Regions from separate parts of the Echinicola strongylocentroti genome, predicted to be linked through region 2. Evidence: riboswitches for the same ligand, from Rfam matches in the RefSeq annotation. Region 2 holds a riboswitch; the other holds the start of a gene.
What was found. A riboswitch is a leader RNA that binds a small molecule or an ion and turns the genes downstream of it on or off. The one in region 2 is predicted to bind cobalamin.
Positions count from the first base shown of each region.

Region 1: it holds a riboswitch for cobalamin, as region 2 does, so the genes downstream of both, metE (5-methyltetrahydropteroyltriglutamate--homocysteine S-methyltransferase) here and DN752_RS02120 (TonB-dependent receptor plug domain-containing protein) in region 2, are expected to answer to the same signal.

Region 1 is NZ_CP030041.1:4,807,796-4,815,471, reverse strand. Features, by position in the region: gene DN752_RS18910 (PQQ-dependent sugar dehydrogenase) at 1-1,250, opposite strand, end outside; gene DN752_RS18905 (AI-2E family transporter) at 1,557-2,759, opposite strand; tRNA gene DN752_RS18900 (tRNA-Pro) at 3,209-3,282, opposite strand; gene DN752_RS18895 (aldo/keto reductase) at 3,440-4,396, opposite strand; cobalamin riboswitch at 4,853-5,049, shown strand; gene metE (5-methyltetrahydropteroyltriglutamate--homocysteine S-methyltransferase) at 5,258-7,585, shown strand.
Region 2 is NZ_CP030041.1:552,649-560,324, reverse strand. Features, by position in the region: gene DN752_RS02155 (ABC transporter ATP-binding protein) at 1-371, opposite strand, end outside; gene cobC (alpha-ribazole phosphatase) at 555-1,088, opposite strand; gene DN752_RS02145 (adenosylcobinamide-GDP ribazoletransferase) at 1,073-1,879, opposite strand; gene cobT (nicotinate-nucleotide--dimethylbenzimidazole phosphoribosyltransferase) at 1,904-2,953, opposite strand; gene DN752_RS02135 (Dph6-related ATP pyrophosphatase) at 2,950-3,684, opposite strand; gene DN752_RS02130 (bifunctional adenosylcobinamide kinase/adenosylcobinamide-phosphate guanylyltransferase) at 3,729-4,238, opposite strand; gene DN752_RS02125 (DUF5522 domain-containing protein) at 4,342-4,692, opposite strand; gene DN752_RS02120 (TonB-dependent receptor plug domain-containing protein) at 4,883-6,790, opposite strand; cobalamin riboswitch at 6,974-7,170, opposite strand.

The DNA.
Region 1 (7,676 bases), 2.0 Mb from region 2:
TGCCAAATCCTGTTTCCATTGTCGTCATTGACCAATAGCCCGCCGTCAGGCATCAGTGTCACATCTACGGGCCTTCCGTATACTTCCGATTGATCAGCATCCGAAATAAATCCGGTTAGAAAATCGACAGGTTTGCCAGAAGGCTTCCCTTCCGAAAAGGGAATAAACACCACTTTATAACCACTAAGTTCTTTGCGATTCCATGAACCATGCTGCCCTACAAACGCCCCTTTTTGGTACTTTTCAGGAAAGGCGTCATGTGTATAAAAAGTCAGGCCAAGAGAAGCCGTATGACTACCTACAGGCACATCGGGGACCAATGTTTTACTGACCAAATCCGGGGCTTCTCCCTCCATCCGCGGATCAGGAATAGGACCATAATACGCATACGGCCAACCATAAAACCCTCCTTTTTTTACACTGGTAACATAATCTGGCACGAGATCATTTCCCAGCTTGTCACGTTCATTTACTGCCGTCCATAATTCCCCAGTAAGAGGATTGACTGACATACCCACGGGGTTTCGCAGCCCACTGGCGTAGGTAATCTCAGCACTGCCGTCTAGATTTACTTGCAGAATACGGGCGCGTCTCTTTTCTTCATCCATCCCATATTCACCCGCATTACTGGCTGAACCCACAGAAATATAAATTTTATCCCCGTTTGGGCTTGCAAGTAGATTTCTTGTCCAATGATTATTATAGCCACCTGCTGGCAAGTCTACTATTTTCTCCCCTTCGGCTTCCATTTTCGCCTTTCCAGCTTGGTAGGGATATCGATATAATCCGTCAGTATTGGCGACGTAGAAGTATTCGCCAAGCACTAATATGCCGTAGGGCTGGTTAAGGCCTTCGAGAAAAACTTCTTGTACCTCATAATCCCCATCATTATCCTTATCCTGAAAAACTGTAATTCGATCCGCACTGTTTTTGGTACTGCTTTCTGCGACAAAAACATCTCCATTAGGTGCCACAAAAGAATTTCTGGGGTGCTTTAGGTCTTTGGCAAATAGACTTACAGAAAAACCTTCTGGAGCATCGGGTTTGCCTCCTTCAGGCCAGTCGACCATTTTGCTTTCATTGGTCACAGATTCGCTAGAATAAGGGGGAGGTAAAATGAGTTCACCTACTGCCGTTTGTACGGTATCTGGTTCTTCTTTAGAAATTTTTTCTTTTTCTTCTTTCGTTACTTTTCCGCCACAAGAAACACAGTAAAATAAAGAAAGAATTAAGATGCATCGTAAAGTCATCATGATGTTTTGTGGTTTTAATCCGATTTATGCATTAGGAATCGTTATCGCCTGTCCCGGTAGCTATCGAGAAGGACTGAAAGTGCACTAAAATCAGTTAGTTTGGAGGTGTGAGCGCCCCCGCAGCGGACGGCTCCATGGCTAGCTGCCAGATAGAACCGAAAACTAAAGCAAAGCGGCTGATTTTGAAGCAATTTCAGATCTAAACAGATAGACTAATGCATATTTCGGGTTTAAGGTTCATTATGGTTTTGTACCGATTCTATGCCAATACCTGTCTTTTTGGAAAGTAATTGCTGACTAAAGTTATTTAAACATCCTTTTGAGTTTTTTGGCGATGGCCCCTAAGAAATCATCATCCTTGCTCCCCATATCATCTTGCCCTAGGAAATAACCTAGCGGTTTCAACACCGTAACCTGGTCGGCCAATATTTTCAACATGCCAAAAAGGGGAATGGAAATAACCATCCCAACGACTCCCCAGACCAGCCCTCCAAGCACTACGACAATGATAGTCACCAAAGGGTTCAGGTCTACTTTATCCCCGACAACGAAAGGCTCCAGGATATAAGTTTCCACAAATTGGGCCAGTCCATAAGTGATGGACACGCCGATATATTGGCCAGTTTCGCCTCCTGACACTACCGCCATCATCATCGCAATAACATACCCAATTACCGTCCCCACATAAGGGATCAAAGATAACGCAGCCGCTATTAGACTAATCAGGATAGGGCTATCAATCCCTGAAACGGCCATTCCTACACTGTAAATGATCCATAGAAAAAAGATCAGAATAAGCCGGCCTACCAAGTATTGCTTCGCAATGGATAATGACCCATTTAAAATCTTATTGGTTTTATCCCTTTGGTTTTCTGGAAAAAAACGGACAATGGACAGCCTGATTTTTGTTCGATAAAAAAGGAAAAAGAAAATGTAAATAAACGTAAGCAAGGAATAACCAACAAAGTCAAGAAAATTGGTAATAGCAGCTTTGACACCACTATTTTGTTTAGCGGTACTTTCTTTGGTTTCTCCTTTTTTAGAAGTACTGTCCTTTTCACTTTTCTGACTATTAACGGCATTGGTGCTATCAGAAGATAATGCCGAAGGGGGAATGTTAAGAATCTCAAGTTGCTTGTCAGGACTTACACCTGATATTCCCGAGATAGATTCTTGTACTTTTTGTACCGTATTTTGGACTCTCCCACTGACCGTATCCCAATTTTCATAGATGCTGTTGGCTTGCAAGGAAATAACGACGAACATCGATAAGTATAGGCTTAATGCTAAACAAGTGGCCAGGAAAGTCGATAAGAAGCGGTTAATCTTCCAATTTTCAAACTTCCTTACTACAGGAAGTAAGATCATGGTCATTAAAGCCGCAATACTTATAGGAGCTAGGAACACATAGGCATTAATAACACCCAAAACCAAAAAATAAAGGCCTATAGCGTATAAAGGGAACAAATAAAACAACGGATGCGGAAACCTATTTCTATTTTCCATGTTTCTGTAAGACAATATGTGATTTTTTTAAAACGTGGCCTTAATAATCACAAAACACATACCATGGATCAAGCAATATTTCTGGGGGAAAAAATTTTAGACACACTTTCTTGAAATTTATTCCCGATTGATTTTTGGAATAAAGCGCTATTCGTGTGTATTGGGTTTTAGCGTGGATTTATAAGCACTAGGAAGGTAATTGCTGCTAAAACAATGAGATTATTCTTGATATTTACCATGGACGTTGCCCATGGTTAAGGATGTTACGCCCTTTCAGGGCTTTTTTATGCTACTTGTCTTTTCCAACTTAAGCAAAAAATCAGTGCAAATCATAATCATCTGCGTCATCAGCGTTCCATCAGACCCCCAGATTTTCCGCTTGAACCCAAAAACCCCTTCAAATCATGTGATCTGAAGGGGTTTGGTGGTCATTTTACCTGTTGTTTTTGTCGGAGTGGCGGGATTCGAACCCACGACCCCTTGCACCCCATGCAAGTACGCTACCGGGCTGCGCTACACTCCGATTATCATCTATCCTTTATGGTGAAAGGCTACACTCACTTTTTTAGATAACCATGCCCCATTGTCATGATCATCCTAATTGACCAAAGTGCTTTTGCGCTTTAGGTGCTGCAAATAAAATAGTTTTTTTATCTATTTCAAAATAAACCAGTGCTATTCTAATTCCACTGGAGAAGTGATCGCTCTTGCCAGTAATCCTCCGAGTTTATTGCCATCTCGGAGAGCTGCTCCAACTCACCTGTGGTAAGCTGAAAAGTAGCGGCTTTTAAGTTCTCCTTTACCTGCTGGACTGTACTGGCTCCACTAAGGACATATCCGGGTTTGACTTTATCCATACAAAACCGCAGGGCTATGGCATCAACCCCCACTTGGTATTTTTGGGCCAGCTGCTCGATAAAGGTATAAATATGGGCATAATGCGGGTAATTTTTATTTGGAAAGACACGACCATTGGCCATAGCTTCTTTAATGATAATCTTCACACCATTGGTTTTGGCATCTTCTAACATAGAAAGAGCACTTTGTTCGAAGATATTAAAGGTTACCTGAAAGGTATCAAACAATGGAGTGTCTTCCACAGCGATATGCATTGCTTCTTCGAGCACCTCTTTTTGCTGGGGTCCACTGGTAGTAAGACCAATTTTCACCTCTGTAGATCGTTTGATACTGGCGAGTTCTTCGAGAACCGCTGTGTTTTCCAAAACACCTGACTCCAAGGTGGCTGAGTGGATCTGATAGATGTCCAGCGCAGGAAGTAGTTTTTGGGAAAAACCCCATTGTTCTTTTAGCTTTTCCAAGCTATGTTCTTTGACTTCATGTTTTCCTTGGTAGCCAAGCTGCCAGTCGGCGGTATAAGTATAGCCCCATTTAGAGCCAAAAAGCACATCCGAATGTTTTCTCCTTTGGTGCCATTTTAACAAAAAGGATTCCCCTTTTCCGTAAGAAGCTGCGGTATCAAAGTACCTGATTCCGGACCGGTAAGCTTCATCCAACACATCAAATGCATTCTTATAAAAGGCTTCTTCTGATTTATCCCTTTTGTCTTTTGGGTCAATATTAATGTATTCTGGCCGGCCAAGAGCAGCCATGCCAAGACCTATCTGAGTGGATGTCATAAAATCAGGTTGAGTTCTTATTCGATTTTCCTCTCCAATCTACAAAAAAAATACAATTCCACTTTGCTTTTTTTGGCTATGGTGAACTTCGATTGAATGGATTTGATTCTTCGGGATCGTGTCAGGAGCTCACGGTTCCTGATATTTTGGTTCGTAGCTGGCCATAGATAAGTTGGTTGGCCTACCAAAATCAGGGAATAGGTTAAACCCGGAATATGCATTAGCCTATCTGTTGCGACCTTAAACTGATTCAAAATCAGCCGTTTCACTTTAGTTTTCGGCATAACCGTAGCGGTGCTACGCTAATGCCTCCAAACTAACTGATTTTCTTGCAATTTCAGCTCTCACTACGATTCTTAACGCATAATCCGGGTTAAATATGTCATCACAATTTTAATTTCTACACCAAATCCAATTCTAATTCCTATATTTGCAGCCAAAGTTCTTTTCATATTTACTTCAATCACCAATATAGGTCGCCGACTAAGGTCGGGGATAATAGGGAACCGTGTGAAAATCACGGGCTGTCGCGCAACTGTGAGTGACCAAATAAGTTCTTGCCCTTTGTTGTCCACTGTTCTGATCAGTTTCAGAATGGGAAGGACGGTAAGAATGTCATGAGCCAGGAGACCTGCCTGTATTGACCTATCTGCCTAAGCCGGCAGATGGGAGTGACAATGCTTTCGCGATTTGAAGCTACTGTCGGGTATTCACGCTTTTTCTTTCTTCTCCGGGATTACTGTGCCCAAGGGAAAAGTATGTCTATTTCTCAGCACCTTCTTACCGTGCCATTCCAAAAGCATTGTGAAGTTTGGCTAAGGGCTTTTGACGAACCATTTATCACGTTAAAAGTTGAACACTATGCTAACGCACAATCTTGGCTACCCGCGAATTGGTAGCAAAAGACAATTAAAAAAAGCCTGCGAGGCTTACTGGGCTGGAAAAATCCCGCTTAATGATCTTCAGAAAGCTGCTGCTGAAGTCCGCATCACAAACTGGAAGCTGCAGAAAGATGCTGGACTGGACCTCATTCCTTCCAATGACTTTTCCTTTTATGATCAGGTATTGGATATGGCTTTTACGGTAGGAGCCATCCCTGATCGCTATCATGAGATCCTTACAAAACTAAACAAACCGGAACTTGACCTCTACTTTGCGATGGCAAGAGGCTACCAGAAGGACGGCCTTGATATCATTGCCATGGAGATGACCAAGTGGTTTGATACCAATTATCATTATATCGTCCCTGAATTCACCAGAGAACAACACTTCAAACTTTTCTCCACCAAAGTGCTGGATGAATTTAAAGAAGCTAAACACTTGGGTGTCCTTACCAAACCTGTACTGCTGGGGCCGGTTTCATTTTTATTACTGGGTAAGGAAAAGGAAAATGGATTTCATCGTATTGATTTGTTAAAACAGTTACTACCAGTTTATATCGATATTCTAAAAAAGCTGGAAGCATTAAATGCGAATTGGGTGCAGCTGGACGAGCCTTTTTTGGCAATGGATCTTGACCAGAAAGAAAAAGAAGCTTTTGTGTGGGCATATAAGGAAATCAAAAAGCAAGTACCAGGAGTCAAAACACTATTGACAACTTATTTTGGTGCGCTGGAGGACAACCTAGAACTGGCCGCTGACCTTCCTGTGTGCGGGCTTCACGTAGACCTAGTTCGCCATCCAGAACAACTGGACGCAATTTTATCAAAAATCCCTGGCAATATGACCTTGTCACTGGGACTGGTCGATGGTAGAAACATCTGGAAAAATGACTATCAGTCATCACTTCAGCTGATCAAAAAGGCCCAGAAAAAAAAGGATGACGACCGCCTTTTGATAGGGCCAAGTTGTTCACTATTGCACAGCCCCTGTGACCTAGAAGAAGAAACCAACGAAAATTCATTGGACACAACCATCAAAAGTTGGCTGGCCTTTGCCCGTCAAAAAGTCACTGAAATCACGGTCCTTAAGACTCTTACACTGGACAGTGACTCCCCCCAGTCCAATGCCCTACTAGAAGAAAATCAAGCAGCGATAAGCAGCAAGGCCGATTCCAGCCGTATTCACAAGCCTTCCGTCCAAGAAGCCGTTGCGAAGCTTTCGCCAGCGCACAGTCAGCGGCAAAGCCCATTTTCCAAGCGTACGAAACTTCAAAACGAACACCTTCACCTGCCACTGTTTGCCACCACCACCATTGGTTCATTTCCACAGACCAAAGAAGTTCGTCAATGGCGATCCCAGCTCAAAAGAGGGGTATTGACTGAAAATCAATACAACGAGCGGATTAAAGAGGCTACAGCAAAAGCCATCCAGTGGCAAGAGGAAATAGGCTTGGACGTTTTGGTGCACGGTGAGTTTGAGCGAAATGACATGGTGGAATATTTCGGAGAACAGCTGGAAGGATTTGCCTTTACCCAGAATGGCTGGGTCCAAAGCTACGGTTCGCGCTGCGTAAAGCCTCCAATCATTTACGGTGATGTCACGCGTCCAGCATCAATGACCATGTTCTGGACCCAGTATGCCCAATCCCTTACAGACAGACCTGTAAAAGGAATGTTGACAGGGCCTGTCACCATCTTACAGTGGTCTTTTGTCCGAAACGATCAGCCCAGAAAAGTTACGTGCCAACAAATTGCTTTGGCCATTCGCGAAGAAGTAAAGGATCTAGAGAAAGCCGGTATTCATATCATTCAGATAGACGAGCCCGCCTTGCGGGAAGGATTGCCTCTACGGCAAGCAGATTGGGACCATTACCTACGATGGGCAGTCGAATGCTTTAGGATTTCTGCTTCAGCAGTGGCCGATAGCACGCAGATCCATACCCATATGTGCTATTCCGAATTTAACGACATCATCACCCATATCGCAGCGATGGATGCTGATGTGATTACGATTGAGTGTTCCCGCTCGCAAATGGAGCTATTGGATGCATTTGGTCAATTCAACTATCCCAATGAGATTGGCCCTGGAGTGTATGATATTCATTCTCCAAGGGTACCATCGATAGAAGAGATGATTACATTGATCCAAAAGGCCAAAGCGGTGATCCCGCAAAATCAGCTATGGGTAAACCCTGACTGTGGCCTCAAGACTCGGGCTTGGGAAGAAACAGAAGAAGCCCTGAAACGCATGGTGAATGCCGCAAAAGTACTTCGTAAGGAAGTAGCGGCTGAACTTGCAGCCCAATAAACAATTCTGCATTCCGGACAGTTATAGAACTGTCCGGAATTAACCTAGAATCAATACCATTTTAAGGGTATTTCCTCCTTTTTATGTATCT
Region 2 (7,676 bases):
TGATCATAGGGCAAGTCAAAATCCTTTTGCAACTGGTTCATTTTTTCCCTGTCGAAGCGGGGATAGAAAGGTGCCAGTGAGCCTATGTATCGCTGAATGGTGTTTTTTTCTGGAAGGAAGTTCTCTTCCGGCAATAAAATCAACTCCTGCAAGAAAAGGGGAGAGCGACCAAAAGGCCGATATCCATTGACTTGGATGTCGCCGGATGTTGGCTTTAAGAGTCCTGCCAAAAGTCCCATTAGGGTGGATTTTCCAGCGCCGTTTTTTCCTAGGAGCCCAATGACCTGACCGGGCTGGACTTCCCAGTCCATCTGGTCGAAAAGTGGAGCTTGCTTACGGTAAGCAAAACTCATTTGGTTTAACAAAATCATTATCTACTGTTTTAGTGTCATAGTGTATTATGACAGTAGATAAATGACTTTATTTTTTGAAAAGCAAGTAGTTGCGAGAGAAAGTTGTAAGGGGAATGGGAAATGGCTGTTTTATTTAGGGCACGCCAAATGCCCTGCTCTATCATCGTCTTCGTTTGTAACGAGGGTGAATCACCCAATTTTTCAACCTTTCAATTTTAAAACCTCCCCATACTCCACTTTCAGTGAAAAGGAGTCTTTCAGGGCGATATCATTGAAATGGGCGTGGATGGCGCGAATGGGGCCTCCGTGGGTGATGATGATGGCCTTGTCGGTTTTTTGCTGTTGGAGGTCGGTGATAAAGGCCACGCAGCGGTCATAAAGCTGCCGATAGCTTTCTCCTGAAGGGCAGGGGACTTGGACAAAGTCTTCCATCCAAGGGGTGATTTCTGCCTTGGGAATAGCCTCCCAAGCAAGCATCTCCCAAGAGCCAAAATCCAATTCCATCAAACGTGGATCTTCGGTTATGGAGACTTCGGGAAAAAGGGCTTTGGCCAGCGCAGCGCAGCGGCGTAGGGGACTGCTGAAAATCGCCAATGAAGTGGCTTGTCCCTTCAGTTTTGTTCTGATGATGTCCGTTTCTTCCGCGAAACTCTCCGCCAGCGCAAGATCAGTCTGGCCGTAACAAATTCCTTTGGCAATATCGGGTTTGGTATGGCGGATCAGATAAATTTCCATATGATGAGTAGGCTCAGATAGAAAACGACTTCCGTGACTTGCTGGACAGCTCCCAGGCAATCTCCGGTGTAGCCACCGATCCATTTCTGGAACCATCTGCCCATCCACCATTTGGCGATAAAACACGGAATGATGGCCAAGAAAACCGCATAATTTTGGAAGAGTGCCAAGGGGAGAAAGGCAAAAGCGGAAGCGACAAACAAGTCCCTTGTTGGGAAGTTTCCTTTGGCAATGGGCTTGGATTTGCTGCCGATTTCATCATTTATCTTGGCATATTGGTGTGTTTTGAAAAAAGTAAGGGCAACAAACCTGCTTACCGAATGTCCTGAGATATAACAAGCGATGATACATTGGTAAAACTCAAAGCTATAGCTGTTTTGTTGAATGATTTTGGCCAACTCCATCAGCCCTAGGAATTTGATGGTAAAAATGAAAATCAATCCAACTCCTCCAAAAGTGCCAATCCGACTGTCTTTCATGATCAGGAGGATTTTTTCCTTGGTCCATCCACCACCAAATCCATCCATGGTGTCGGCAAATCCATCTTCATGAAATGCTCCGGTAAGGATTACTCCAGTCACTATGGATAAAAACAGGGCAATGGTGACCGGTAAGACCTGATAGGCCAATAGCAATGTGATGGCTGAGGCGCCGCCGATTATCCACCCGATAAATGGGAAATATTTTCTGGATAGTTGCAGGTATTCCTCCGAATGGTCCACCCATGACGGACAGGGAATCCGCGTGTAAAACATCAATGCCGTAAAAAAAGCCTGTAGTTCTTTTCTCATGAGGTGCTTTAAAAGGTGTAGTCGTTAGTGATTTTCCTTGCTTACCCCTGCACTATCGAAGCTGGCCATTTCATGAAGAAAGGCGCATGCAGAAGCTACTATCGGATAGGCTATGGCAACGCCAGAACCCTCGCCGAGCCTCATGCCTAGATGGAGCAGTGGTTTTGCTTTGAGATAGTCGAGCATAGCGGCGTGGCCTCTTTCTCCCGAACAATGGCTAAAAATACAGTAAGAAAGGAAGTTGGGATGAAGTTCGTTGGCAATCAGTACAGCTGCGGTGGTGATAAATCCATCCACTAATATGACCATTTTTCTTTCCGCCGCTTTTAGCATAGCACCGCACAACTGGGCTATTTCAAAGCCACCAAAGGTACTCAAAATTTGAATAGCATTATCCCTATCGATTTTGTTATGTATATTAAGTGCTTTTTTGAGTGTTTGAAGTTTAGTTTTTTGTTGATCGTCATTAGTGCTTGTGCCCTTTCCTACGCATTCTTCCAAAGGAATACCGCATACGGTATGCATGATGAGGGCTGCAGAAGAGGTGTTGCTGATGCCCATCTCGCCAAAGCCGACTACATTGCAGTCATCTCGATCAATCTGCTCTATTAGTTCGGCTCCTTTTTGTAGTGCATCCAAGCATTGCGCCTCTGTCATGGCCGGTTCCTTGAGGTAATTGGCTGTTCCCTTGGCGATTTTTGCATGGACCAAGTTGGGCTGATCGCCAAAATCATAGTTGATACCGGCGTCGATGACTTTTAGTGCCAAGTGGTGTTGTCTGGCAAACACATTGATCGCTGCTCCCCCGCCGAGGAAATTCATGACCATCTGGTAGGTTACTTCCTGGGGATAGGGGTTGACCAAGTTTTCTTTGGCGATCCCATGGTCTCCGGCAAATACCAGCATATGTGGATTCCTTAGCGAAGGAGTGAGTGATTGTTGGATCAAACCAATGTGGAGAGCGAGGCTTTCCAGATCGCCCAGCGCACCGATGGGTTTGGTTTTAAGGTCTATTTTCTGCTGGAGTGCTTTTTCGAGCGAATGGTCTATTGGCGAAATATTAATAGCTATCATTTTCCTGTAAATAATAAGTCTTGGAAACAAAAACCAATTTCTTTTGGCTGCTCATCGGAAGGGGAGTAGCAGCCATCTTTTTTGTCTTTTGGGGCTTCATAGCTTCGCATCACTTTTTCGCCCAGGGCAAAGGGTACCGGTGACGAGAAGATCGGCCCATCATACACAAAGGTGTGGAATTCCCCATTTTCCCCACAGGGGTCTACTGTCGAGGGCAAGTCCTTTAAAAATTCCTCATCTATCACCCTTCCCGCAAATTCTTCGGGTACCAGGTCGGCTTTTACGCAGACGACTACCGTCTTAAAACCCAGGCCCAAAAATTCATGGATAAGCTCAGTAGTGTTTCTCTTCCAAAGTGGAAACAAGGCCTTTAAACCAACTTCTGCCAGTTTGTCTTCCCTGTATTTTTTGAGATCCTCCAAAAAAATGTCGCCAAAAATGCTGTGTGTGATGCCGGCACCTTTTATTGCTTCCATTTTTTTATGCATAAGCTGGTTGTACGTATCCATGCTGGGCATTTCAGGAAGCAGGAGCTCATCCACGGGAAGACCAATCGCTTTGGCCTGCGCCTGAAGCAATTCCCTTCTTACACCGTGCATCGAAATCCGCTGATGATGGTCATTCACCGTGGTCATCAAGCGGTCCACTTGGATTTTCTGGTCGTTCATGACATGGTATAAGGCCAATGCACTGTCCTTGCCACCACTCCAGTTGAATATGCTTTTGATCATAATGCGGTTATTCTTTTTTTCGTATCTCCCATATTGCCCAATCATCACTTCAGTTCTAATGGAAGTCCTGACACCATAAAGGTGGCTTTATCGGCCCTTTGGGCAATGTACTGGTTGATCCAGCCTTGGAGTTCGGTGAATTTTCTGCCTACTTCCGTTTGGGCATGGAGTCCCATTCCGATTTCATTGGATATGATGATCAAGGTACCTTTTTGGGCAGTCGAAAACAACTGGTCAACTTCCGATTTACAACTGTCCAGACAGCTTTCGATGTCACTTTTTGAATCAGCAAACCAGTTGGTCAGCCAAAGGGTCACGCAGTCCAGTACCATTACTTTGCCGGAAACATCCACTTGGCCAAGGTGTTTTTCCTCTTCGATGGTTGTCCAGCGTTCATCCCGGTCAGATTGGTGCCTGTCCACCCGTTTTTGGAAGTCTTGGTCCCATATTCTGGAAGTGGCCAGATAAACGGGGGATGCCGATAGCCTCTCGGCCAACTGCTGGGCGTATTTACTTTTTCCTGAGCGTTCACCGCCTGTAATGTAGTGGATCATGGTGTGGGAGGTTTTTAACTGGTTGGGTTAATGGTCAGCATGGTCATTTATCATGAAAGTTGTGAATTCTTATTCATAATTTATCCCGGTTTATAGTTAGGCATCAAGTCTTTTTGGGATAAGGGCAATTTCGGCAGCCGTTTCCACAGCACTTCCCCTGCCGGAGCAAGTACCAGCTTGAAAACACATAAAACCCCTGTTCATTGACCGTATAGTCGATGCCTTCGATCAGTGAAGTGGGCTTCCCCATTTTTTGGATCGTTTTGATCTTTTTGGCGTCGAGGTGTGCTGTCCAGTGGCTGATGCGGTCCTGTATGGCGGACTTTAGGCAGTCAGGGCACAGGCAACCCTGGTTTTCTTCCAGTGGTACAATAGGAGGAAAAGCACTGCACCAACATTCCGTCGTGCAGGCAAAAGCTATTTGGCAATTTGGGCAGCGCTTTTCTTTGTTCATTGTGTATGCCTTTTCATTAGTCTACTACATTATAAACCATATGGCGATCCATCTAGTTTTCTTATTATACTTTCCTGATTTCACCCTTCGATACGTTCAGTACAGGGATCAGGATTAGCCCCTAAAAGGGGGAACGAGGCCTTTTGTCTCAAGACTCACTACTCACATCTCAAGACTCAAATCTCACATCTCAAAACTGATATCGCGCTCCGATGCTGAAGTTTCTGCCTCTGGTGGTATAGCCATAGATGGCAGTAAAGTCTTCATCCAGCAGGTTGTTCACTCCACCATAAATATTCAGTTTATTGTCCAAGACGGCTTGCTGTACAAATAAGTCCACCAGTCCATAGCTGTCCAGGTCAAATGCTCCTCCCACACCATAGTCATAGACTGTTCTTTGGCTGGTAAAGTTATATTTTAAGGTCACTTGGGTGTCTTCTGCCGGACTTGCATTGAATACCAGCCCCCACTTGCTTTTTGGTACCCTGTAAAAGGTCTCGGGCTTGTCGGTACTGACATGTGCAAAATTAGCAGACATGGAGAAGTATTGGTTGACCATCCAAGTGAAATCTGCCTCGAAGCCTTCCACTCTCCGTTTATCGGTAGTGTTTTGGTATTCACCGCCAATGTAGTTTCCGGTCTCGTCAAACAAGGACACGAACTCAATTGGGCTGGATTCGTCACGGGTAAAATGCACCAGGTTAAAGGTGAATTCGTCGCCTACATAAAAGGAGATTCCTTGTTCATAATTGAGTGATTCCTCGGGATTCAACGCATCGTTTCCGTAGTCGGGAGAATTGAGCTGATAGAGGGTAGGCGTGACATAAGAAGTAGCCACAGATGCGAGGATCTTTGCGGTCACTTGATCAGAAACTTCAAATAGGTAACTTGGATTGACATTATAGATGAATTTGGCATCGTATTCCGAATGGGTGTTTACCCTGGCTCCCGCGTGGACATTGAAGCCACTGGCCGCTTCATAGAAGAAAGAAGCATAAGGATCCAGCAGCGTGAATTGGTTATTGTCAAAAGCCAGTTCTCCCGGTTGTTCGTAGGATAATTGTTGGAGATTGACTCCCCAAAGCCCTTTCAGCCCACTGACGATCTGGTGCTCTTGGGTCAGGTCGAGCTGAAGGTTTCTGCCTTTGTATTCTGAAGGGAAGCTACTGATAAATTCCCGTTCACTGATATTGTAAACAGTTTTAAGTTTGATGCTACCGTTGGCATATTGATAAGTAGGGTTTAGGCCAAATCGCAGCTGGTTGCTGGTCTGCTGGTTGTCTGCATCGAGAAAGGGTCCACTATCATAATCTGCCTCCATGTCATCATAGGCGGTAAGAAAATCCAGCTTAAAGCGACCCGAAAAGGCATAGCCCATTTTGACCATAAGGTCTTTTCGGTTGATGCCATCTTTGCCGTAGGCAGCGGCGGCTGTAGTGTCCAAGGCTGACGAAAAGCCCTCCGAATTGTAAAGGCTTCCGGACACCAAGTAATTGAATCGTTCCGTTTGGCCGTTTAGGCTGATGTTTCCCCGGTAGGTATTAAAAGATCCGCCGCTGAAGTCAGCAGATCCACCGAATTTTTTGGTTTTGCTTCCTGATTTTAATTTGATATTGATCACGGCTGCGGAGGCTCCGGTACCGTAAAGCGTGCTCAGTCCACCACGGAGCACTTCGATAGACTCCACTTGATCCAGCGGAAGGAGTCTCAGGTCATAGGTGGCGTCTGCCAGTGAGGGATCATTGATAGGATTGCCGTCGATGAGGATGAGAGTATTCTTACTACTGGCACCACGGACAAAATAGCTGATATTGGTCCCCGGAGAGCTGTAGTTTCCGTCTATTTGGATACCGGGTACCTCATTGAGCAAGTCGGGGATGGTTTTTCCCACATTCCGTTCAATGTCCTTTTGGTTGAGTTTGTAAATCGTCTTTCCGGATTTTTCGACCGGGATTTCAAATTTGGTACCCGTCACGACGACTTCATCGAGGTCTTGGGCATCTTGTGCATTGGCCATAGCAGTCCAAAGGGAAATGCCTGCTACAAGAAGGGGAAGTAGTCCTTTCTTTTTTGGAAAAGAAATAATGTGTTTGTTCATAGCGTGTTTAATGCGTTAATAATTGGACACTATGAACTTTCTGGGAAAACTGTGAAAATATCCTCAGCGCTAAAGATATTTTCATGTGTGCAATGAAGAAGTACATTGCCCGCATGGAACTTCTGAAGATCTCATCATCGATAAGATCCGTTGAAGTTTCATAGCCTTTCACCCGAAAGCTCTGAATTATAGCAGTTGATGGCAGGTCTTCTGACTTGCTCCACACCTGGCGCCTTCCCATCCGATATGTCGGACAGTGGCTTGGTTACCAGTTGCTTTTGGGAGCTTACAGCTGCGGGTACAGTTCCGGATTTTCACCGGATTCCCTATTAAACCATTCTCCTTTTAGGTGAATAGGTGCCAAAAACTGGCGCAAAGATAAGGTTTTTTGCGGGGAAGTTGCAATGGAAGGTGGTTTTCAAGTGTGGCAAACGCATTAAGTGTTTTGAAGGGAAACAAATTTCGTGTAGGCATAGCTATCATCCGTGCCGCTGGCACTCCTTCGGGAGGTTGAGGAGAGCTTAAGCTCCTGCGGATGAATCCGCAGGTTACAAAATTTATCGTGCCGCTGGCACTTAAGTCCATAAACCGGTTCAAGAATTTTATGTGTATCCGTAACGCAACACTTAGGCTTATAGAAACGAAGTGTCCACTGTGAGTCCATTATTCGGCCTTTGGAGCATTCGGTTTTGGGACAGTTGATGGGGGCGTTAAGAAAATGAGTTAGCTCGCGCAGTGGACAAGTGAGATCCACTCAGTTTTAGCCCATAGCAACTGGCACAAAATCAAATTAAGGCAACCGAAATCGTACTCGTAAACCCAACCTCTTAATTTGAAGGATGCTCCATGGCCTAGATTTTTTTCCTACTTTTTCATCAATGGAAAA